Regions from separate parts of the Mycobacterium sp. WMMD1722 genome, predicted to be linked through region 2. Evidence: predicted binding sites of a transcription regulator. Region 2 holds the regulator's gene; the other holds the start of a gene.
What was found. Region 2 encodes HspR, which represses chaperone genes until heat shock. Its sites were predicted from a motif close to ANNTGAGTNNNNNNNACTCANNT; they were not measured.
Positions count from the first base shown of each region.

Region 1 (4,496 bases), 2.3 Mb from region 2:
TGAGGAACGCCAATCCGCCGAACATGGCTTTCTCGGTGACGTGCCGTTCGCCGGCGATCAGTTCCCGGATGCGGTCGGCGAGGTCCCGGTCGTAGGCCACGGGGTAATTGTCCCGCAACCGGGCTCGAGTTCGGTGAGGTCCCCGCGAGCAGACACAAACTCGCGTCCTTTCGGGGTGGATCACGCGAATCTGTGTCTGCTCGGCGAGGTTCGGGGCTCGGGCTAGGCCGCGGTCACCGCCGCCTCGGCCGCCGGTTCCAGCGCCTGTGCGACGATCTCGGCCACGTCGGTCATCGGCCGCACGTCCAGCGCCTCGAGCACCTCGGCCGGAACGTCGTCCAGGTCGGCCTCGTTGCGCTGGGGGATGAACACGGTCGACAGTCCGGCCCGCTGGGCGGCGAGGAGTTTCTGCTTGACCCCACCGATCGGCAGCACACGCCCGTTCAGGGTGACCTCACCGGTCATGCCCACATCGGAGCGGACCTGCCGTCCGGTGGCCATCGACACCAGCGCGGTCACCATGGTCACACCGGCCGACGGACCGTCCTTGGGCACCGCGCCCGCGGGCACGTGCACGTGGATGCGACGATCCAGCGTCGTGGGGTCGACGCCCAGTTCGGCTGCGTGCGAACGGACATAGGACAGCGCGATCTGCGCGGACTCCTTCATCACGTCACCCAGCTGACCGGTCAGCTGGAGGGCCCCCTCGCCCGAGGACGACGGAGTCGAACCGGCCTCGATGTAGAGCACATCGCCACCGAGCCCGGTCACGGCCAGACCGGTCGCCACCCCCGGCACCGCCGTGCGCTCGGCCGACTCCGGAATGAACCGCGGGCGACCGAGATAGGCGACCAGATCGGATTCGTCGATCGTCAAGCGGGCCTGGATCTCGGGACCACGCTCAGCCAGCTTCGTGGTGGCCTTGCGCATCGCCTTGGCCAGCAGCCGGTCGAACTGCCGCACACCCGGTTCGCGGGTGTAGTCGGCGGCGATCTTGCGCAGCGCGTCGTCGGTCACCGTCACCTCATCGGCGGTCAGCGCTGCGCGCTCCCGCTGCCGGGGCAGCAGGAAGTCGCGGGCGATGGCCACCTTGTCGTCGGCGGTGTAGCCGTCGATCTGCACGAGCTCCATCCGGTCCAGCAGGGCCTGCGGGATGTTCTCGATCACGTTGGCCGTCGCCAGGAACACCACGTCGCTCAGATCGAGATCCAGGTCCAGGTAGTGGTCGCGGAACGTGTGGTTCTGCGCGGGGTCGAGCACCTCGAGCAGGGCCGCCGCGGGGTCACCGCGGTAGTCCGAACCCACTTTGTCGATCTCGTCGAGCAGCACGACGGGATTCATCGATCCGGCCTCGCCGATGGCGCGCACGATGCGGCCGGGCAGGGCACCGACGTAGGTGCGCCGATGACCGCGGATCTCCGCCTCGTCGCGCACACCGCCCAGGGCGACGCGCACGAATCTGCGACCCAGTGCCCGGGCGACGCTCTCACCCAGCGATGTCTTGCCGACGCCCGGAGGGCCGGCCAGCACCATCACCGCACCGGACCCGCGGCCGCCGACGACCTGCAGTCCGCGCTGGGCACGACGTGCCCGCACGGCGAGGTATTCGACGATGCGGTCCTTGACGTCCTCCAGGCCGTGGTGGTCGGCGTCGAGGATCTGCCGGGCCGCGGCCAGATCGGTCGAGTCCTCGGTGACCGTGTTCCACGGCAGGTCGAGGACGGTGTCGAGCCAGGTGCGGATCCAGCCACCCTCGGGGCTCTGATCGCTGGAGCGTTCGAGCTTGCCGACCTCGCGCAGCGCCGCCTCGCGCACCTTCTCGGGCAGCTCGGCAGCGTCGATCCGGGCCCGGTAGTCCGCGTCGCCTTCCTGGCCTTCGGGTCCCAACTCGCCGAGCTCCTTGCGGATCGCGGCGAGCTGTTGGCGCAGCAGGAATTCCTTCTGCTGTTTGTCCATGCCGGAGCGGACGTCCTCGGCGATCTTCTCGTTCACCTCGACTTCGGCCAGATGCTCGCCGGTCCACTCGATGAGCACCCGTAGCCGCTCGGCGACATCGGGCGTCTCCAGCAGCTGACGCTTCTGCACGCCGGTGAAGTAGCTGGCGTACCCGGCGGTGTCGGCCAGCGCGGACGGGTCGGTGAGCTGGTTGACGAAGTCGATGATCTGCCACGCTTCGCGGCGCTGCAGCATCGCCAGCAGCAGCTTCTTGTATTCGGCGGCCAGCGCCCGCACCTCGTCGGTGATCTCGGATTCCGCCGCCTCGGTCACCTCGACCCACAGCGCGCTGCCCGGACCGGTGGTACCGGCGCCGATGTGGGCGCGGGTGGTGCCCCGCACGACGGCCGCGGTACCGTCCCCGCCGGGAATGCGGCCGACCTGCACGATCGTGGCCAGGACGCCGTAGGACGGGTACCGGTCGTCGAGACGCGGTGCGATGAGCAGCAGCCCCGATTCGGTGGCCCGGGCCGCTTCGACGGCGGCGCGCGCCGCGTCGTCCAGTTCGATCGGCACGACCATGCCGGGCAGCACGATCGCCTCGTTGCTGAATAAGACGGGCACAGCACGTGTGGTGCCGTTGGCTTGAGCCATGTGTTCCTCCAAAGTTCAGTCAGATCGACTCAACCTTGGCGGTGCGGTGTTTGTTCCGTCTCGCGTTCGCCGGCGGCGAACGGTCCCGACACAGGGACAGGGAGCCTGCCGCGGGGGGACGGCAGGCTCCCTGTGTGTGGGGGGTTCTTCGGTTCTTCGGTACTCCCTCTAGACGGCGCCCTGCGCGCCCAGCGTCCGCTGGATGTCGGGCTTCATCTGCAGCAGCTGCTGACCCCAGTAACCCCAGCTGTGCGTGCCCTGCGGCGGGAAGTTGAACACTCCGTTGTGCCCGCCCGCGGCGATGTAGTTGTCCCGGAAGGTGATGTTCGTGCGCAGTGTGAACCCTTCCAGGAACTGCGCGGCCATCAGGTTCCCGCCCTGGGTTCCGGCGTCGAGCTCCGAGGGAGTTCCGGTGCCGCAGTAGATCCACAGGCGGGTGTTGTTGGCGACGAGCTGGTTGATGTTGACCATCGGATCGTTGCGCTTCCACGCCGGGTCACTGCTGGGACCCCACATGCTCTCGGCGTTGAACTTGCCGGCGTCTTGCATCGCCAGGCCGATCAGCATCGGCCACCAGCCCTCGGAGGGGTTGAGGAAGCCCGACAGCGACGCCGCGTAGATGAACTTCTGCGGGTAGTACACCGCGTAGGTGAGCGCCGCGCTGCCCGCCATCGACAGGCCGACCACCGCGTTACCGTCCGGGGAGACGCCGCGATTGGCCTGCAGCCAGGCCGGCAGCTCCTGGGTCAGGAACGTCTCCCACTTGTAGGTGTAGTCCTGTCCGTTCCCGCGGGAGGGCTGGTACCAGTCGGTGTAGAAGCTCGACTGACCGCCGACGGGCATCACCGTCGACAGACCCGACTGGTAGTACCACTCGAAGGCCGGGGTGTTGATGTCCCAGCCGTTGTAGTCGTCCTGGGCCCGCAGTCCGTCGAGCAGGTACACCGCGTGCGGTCCGCCGCCCTGGAACTGGATCCGGATGTTGCGGTTCATCGCTGCGGAGAACACGTCGAGGTATTCGACGGGCAGTCCCGGCCTGGAGAACGCACCCGCGGTCGCCGAACCTCCGGCGAATCCGATCAGCCCGGGCAGCGCGACCATCGACAGCGCGATGGCAGCCAGCCGCCGCCGCAGGGTCCCTCTCCGTGCCCGCACCTTCAATCCACCGATCTTCATAACGGCAACCCACCCACCTTTCCGTTGCATGTTCAAAGCAATTGCCGTCGCTTTTCGATCTTCATGAAACAGCCGACACGCGGTTGCGGACCCGCTCGACACGGACATCACCGATCGCGAAACCACAACGATTGCGACTCGGGCCGTTACGAAAAGACCAGGGGGGCGGGCAGAGTGGCCACGGTGTACGCGCGACGGTGAATGCCGATGGGGCGGTGCGGGTACCCGCACCGCATGACCGAGACCGCCGAGCGCCCCGACGCTGTCGATCTGTCGCGCTTTCTCGATGCCCAGGATCCGGTGTACGAGACCGTGCTGGCCGAACTGCGCGCCGGACGCAAACGCACCCACTGGATGTGGTTCGTATTCCCTCAGCTGCGCGGCCTCGGCCACAGCCCGACAGCGGTGCACTTCGGCATCGCCTCCCGCGCCGAGGCGCAGGCCTACCTCGCCGAACCGATACTCGGTGGACGGCTGCGGGAGTGCACCGGGCTGGTGCTGGCGATCGACGGACGCTCGGCCACCGACATCTTCGGCTCGCCCGACGATCTGAAACTGCGCTCGTCGATGACGCTGTTCGGCCGGTGCGCCCAGGACGGCGGCCAGTTCCGGGCCGTGCTCGACAAGTTCTACGACGGCGCCGAGGATCCGGTCACCGTCGAACGGCTCGACTGATCAGGCCGGTGCTCAGGCCGGTTTGACGACCACCCAGCTCTGCGGGGCGACGGTGA
Region 1 is NZ_CP186056.1:913,972-918,467, forward strand. It holds gene ACN27E_RS04120 (TfoX/Sxy family protein) at 1-100, opposite strand, end outside; gene lon (endopeptidase La) at 223-2,589, opposite strand; gene ACN27E_RS04130 (esterase family protein) at 2,758-3,765, opposite strand; gene ACN27E_RS04135 (DUF1810 domain-containing protein) at 4,000-4,440, shown strand; gene ACN27E_RS04140 (alpha-amylase family protein) at 4,453-4,496, opposite strand, start outside.
Region 1: lon (endopeptidase La) is a predicted target of HspR. The motif match lies at 2,602-2,624, and genes of this name have one in related genera.

Region 2 (4,496 bases):
CTTCGGCATCCGGCCGGCTGCCGTGTGCCCAGCGTTCGAGCAACTCGGGGCTGAGCACGACCAGCCCCACGACGAAGAAGATGCCCGACGGCACCAGCGCGACCGTGAGGATCTGGACGATCTGGGTGGCGGCGAGCACGAAGATCTCGTTCCATCGTTCGGCGCGGGTCAACGGGTCGGCCTGCGGCGGATCGGGCAGGTTGTCGAACGGTGTACCGGCCAGCCGCTCGGCGTGCCGGGGTGACGCGCTCGCCGAACGCAGCGTCGGCCGCGCCCGCTCCAGAGTGCGGGAGAAGACGAACGTCACCGCGATCAGCACCAGGATCGCGAGCAGCACCCACAGCCGCGGCTGGGTGATCGTGGCCGCCATGATCCACACATAGGTGTTGAAGAACACCAGCACGATGAGCAGCACCACCGGTAGTGCGCCGATCAGGAGATCGCCGACGGCCCGCAATTGAGCCCAGGTCAGTCGGGTGGCCCAACCCAGCACCGAACCGATGCCACTGGCGGTGACCACGACGACGACCAGGACGACGCCACACGTGGCCAGCAGCGACAGTGGATCCCGCTGAATCAGATCGCAGCAGGCGGCGAATCCCACTGCGGCCGACGAGACCACCGACTGTGCGCGGTCGCTGCGCATCCTGGCGACCATCCAGCCCACCGCAGGAGCGGCCGGCACCGCCAGGACCAGCACCGCCAGCACCAACCGTTCGCCGTCGGTCAGGTCGACCGAGTCGACGTTGACCCGTTGGTCACCCGACAGCAGGTAGACCGCCAGCTCGCAGAACGCGAGCACGCCGACGGCTGCGAGCACGGGTGCCGAGCGCGGCCAGATCGCCCGCAGTCGGCCGCGCGCGGTCAGCACCGCAGGCAGCCCGCGGTCCAAGAACCAGCGCTCGGCCGCGGGGGCATCGACACTCACATTCGGCACTGAGCCATCATCGGGGCCCGCGCGGCGATGCGCAGCTCGAAACCCGTTGGTACGCAGCAAACGTCACGTGTCCGGCGGGTGAACGCAGAACCCGTGCTGCCCCACATGCCAGACTGGCCCGATGGCCGACCTCCAGCCCATCACCCTGTCCGACCCGTCCTCGTCGCTGCGCGCGACCTACGTTCCGGGGGCGGGGATGATCTGTACGTCACTGACTGACGACGGGGTCGAATACCTCGGCCAACGCCGCGGGCTGGCGGCCTACGTCGAGAACGGCAAGACGATGGGAATCCCGATCCTCTACCCGTGGGCCAACCGGCTCAGCGCCACCGATTACACCGTCGACGGAGCAACGGTCACGCTCACCCCCGGTGTCGGCGGGGTCCGCACCGACGAACACGGCACACCGATCCACGGTGTGCTGGCCGCCAATCCGGACTGGCTCGTCACCGAGCAGTACGTCGATCAGCTGGTGGCGATTCTCGATTGGAGCGGCAAACCGGAACTGCTGGCCAGCTTCCCGTTTCCGCACACGCTGACGATGACCGTGACGCTGGCCGAGCGCACCCTGACCGTCGAGACCACGGTGACGCCGACGGAGGCGGCCGCGGTTCCGGTCTGTTACGGCTACCACCCCTATCTGCAGATCCCCGATGTGCCGCGCGCGGACTGGTTGCTCGAGACACCGGCCCTGCGTCACCTTCCGGTCGACGACCGGGGACTGCCGACCGGCGCGACCGCGGATTGGCCGGCAAGCGCCGAAGCGCTCGGAAACCGCACCCTCGACGACGGGTTCGACCGGGTAGCCGATGACGCCGTCTTCGCGCTGTCCGGCGGTGAGCGGCGGGTGGAGGTGACCTACGCGCAGGGCTATCCCGCCGCGCAGCTGTTCGCTCCACCCACCGACGACGTGGTCGGCATCGAACCGATGACCGCACCCACCGACGCGTTACGGCGCGGCGGCTATCGGATGGCCGCGCCGGGTGAGCCGGACACCAGCCGGTTCACCATCAGGATCGGCTAACGGGCCGTGGTGGGGTCACAGCTCCGCTTCGTCTCCAACCGTCGCCAGGTCCACCAGAACATCAGTGCCGACGCGATCGAGCCTGCGGCGGCCAACCACTGTGACCCCAGGAAGAGGTCCCACTCGACGGGCCGGTCATCGAGGTGGGCAGCCGCCGCCTGCACCACCTGAATCGCACCCCACGCCAGGCTGAAGAGTCCGACGGCACCGACGATCGCCACGAAGACGGTGCGCAGGGTGTACCGCGCCGCGCCTGGTGACACGACTGCCCGTATCCGGCCAGTGCGCGCCAGGAAAAGCGATGCCGCACAGGCGACGACGAGTGCCACCGCGTCGGCGGCCAACGTGTCCGAGAGCCGGTGCGCTCCGATGACGACCGTGTAGGCCCCGATGCCCACGGCCCAGGTGAGGGTGAACAACATGGCGATGCCGCGGAATCGGTACGGCATCACGATCAGCGTCGCGAACAACAGGGACATCGCCGCTGTCGTGTGTCCGCTCGGCAGGGTGTTCTCAGTCCATCCGTTGTGAACCACACCCGTGTGCGGGCGCGCCAACACGTGGTATTTCAACACCTGCGTGACCGCTTGGCTGACCAGGATCACCGACACTCCAGCGACGGCCAGCCACAGCTGACGCCGCAGCAGGCCGATGACTCCGACGGTCAGCGCCGCGAGGAGCTGCGAGGTCACGGAGATGGTGTGGAACTGGTCGAGCGCAGCTCGGCGCACCTCCGGGTCGACCTGACGGGCGCCGCGCAGGGCCGCGTTCTCCAGGGCCTGGCCCGTTCGCGTCTGAACCGCCAAGAGGTAGATCACCACGCCGAACACGAGCGCGGCCATGAGCACCATCAGCCAGCGGCGTCGCGCGCTGCGCAAGCTGCGGTCGCCGTTCATCGCGCTCTGCATGTCGAGGACGGTCACTGCGACGCCTCCGCGGTTCGCTCCCGACTCACGGGGAGGACACCCGCGGCCGGACCGAGTCCGCCACGGTGCCAACGCGCCAGACCTCGTCGGAGTGCTCGATCTGCATCGGCTAACGGCGGCCGTTGCGTGGTTGCCAGACCACCAGAGCGGTGCTCTTCTTCGGCACCGCGGCGTCGCGTCGCTGAGCGGCGCGCAACTCCTCGACCTCGCGGACCAGTTCACCCATCCGTGACTGCAGGGCCTCGACCTGGTTGGTCAGTTCAATGATCCGCTTGATGCCGGCGAGGTTGACGCCTTCGTCTTGGGACAGCCGCTGCACCTCGCGCAGCAGTTCCACGTCGCGTTGCGAATAGCGCCGCCCGCCACCGGAACTGCGTTGTGGGCTGACCAACCCGAGCCGGTCATAGGTGCGCAGCGTCTGGGCGTGCATACCGGCCAGCTCGGCGGCCACCGAGATCAGGAACGTCCTGGCCTCGTCGCCCCGCTTGCTCATTACGCACCTGCCCATCCGGCCCGCGGGTCGAATCCGCTCGCCCGCTCCGCCTTCGCGTAAGCCTCCAGCGCTTCGGCCGCCTCACCCTCGAGGTTGGGCGGTACCGCGACCTTCACGGTGACCAGCAGATCGCCGTGGCCGCCGGAGCGCTTGGGCACGCCACGCCCGCGCACCCGCAGGATGCGGCCGTCGGAGGTGCCCTTGGGCACCCGCACGCCCACCTTGCCGTCCAATGTCGGCACCGAAAGCGTCGTGCCGAGCGCCAATTCGTGGAAGCTCACCGGCACGGTGACGGTGAGGTCGTCACCGTCACGACCGAACACCTTGTCCGGGCGGACATGGACGGTCACGTAGAGGTCGCCCGAGGGCGCGCCGCGCAGACCGGCCTCGCCCTGGCCGGCCAGCCGGATGCGCTGTCCGTCCTCGACGCCGGGTGGGATCCGCACGTTGATGGTGCGGGTCCTGGTGGTGACCCCGGTGCCTTTGCACTCCCCGCAGGGGTGCTCGATGATCGAGCCGCTGCCCTTGCACTCGGTGCAGGGCTCGGAGAACCCGAACGCACCCTGGTTCTTGTTGATCACCCCGGCGCCGTTGCAGTTCGGGCACACCTTGGGGCTGGTGCCCGGCCGAGCACCGCTGCCGTGGCAGTTGGTACACGGGGCCGGACTGGTGAGCCGCAACGGCATCGCCACGCCCTTGGTCGCCTCGAGGAAGGAGAGCTCCGTCTCGGTCTCGAGGTCGTTGCCCCGCCGGGGCCGGCTCGGCCGGGGCTGCGCACCCCGGCCGAACAGGCCACCGAACAGATCACCGATGTTCGCGCCGCCGGTCTGACCGGCCGCGTCGAACAGATCGTTGAGGTTGAACTCGACGCCATCCGAGCCGTAGCCCGAACCGAAGCCGCCCGCGCCGCCGAAGCCGCCGCCGCCGCCGTTGAAGCGGCCGCGACCGAATCCCCCGCCGGCGAACAGCCGGCGGGTCTCGTCGTACTCCTTGCGTTTGGCGGGATCGGACAGCACATCCCTGGCCTCGCCGACCTCCTTGTACCGCTCGTCGGCGGCGGCGTCGCCCGGATTGCGGTCGGGATGGTTCTCCGCGAGCAGCTTGCGTGCCACCCGC
Region 2 is NZ_CP186056.1:3,172,714-3,177,209, forward strand. It holds gene ACN27E_RS15260 (hypothetical protein) at 1-928, opposite strand, end outside; gene ACN27E_RS15265 (aldose 1-epimerase) at 1,059-1,961, shown strand; gene ACN27E_RS15270 (phosphatase PAP2 family protein) at 1,958-2,884, opposite strand; gene ACN27E_RS15275 (heat shock protein transcriptional repressor HspR) at 2,997-3,380, opposite strand; gene dnaJ (molecular chaperone DnaJ) at 3,380-4,496, opposite strand, start outside.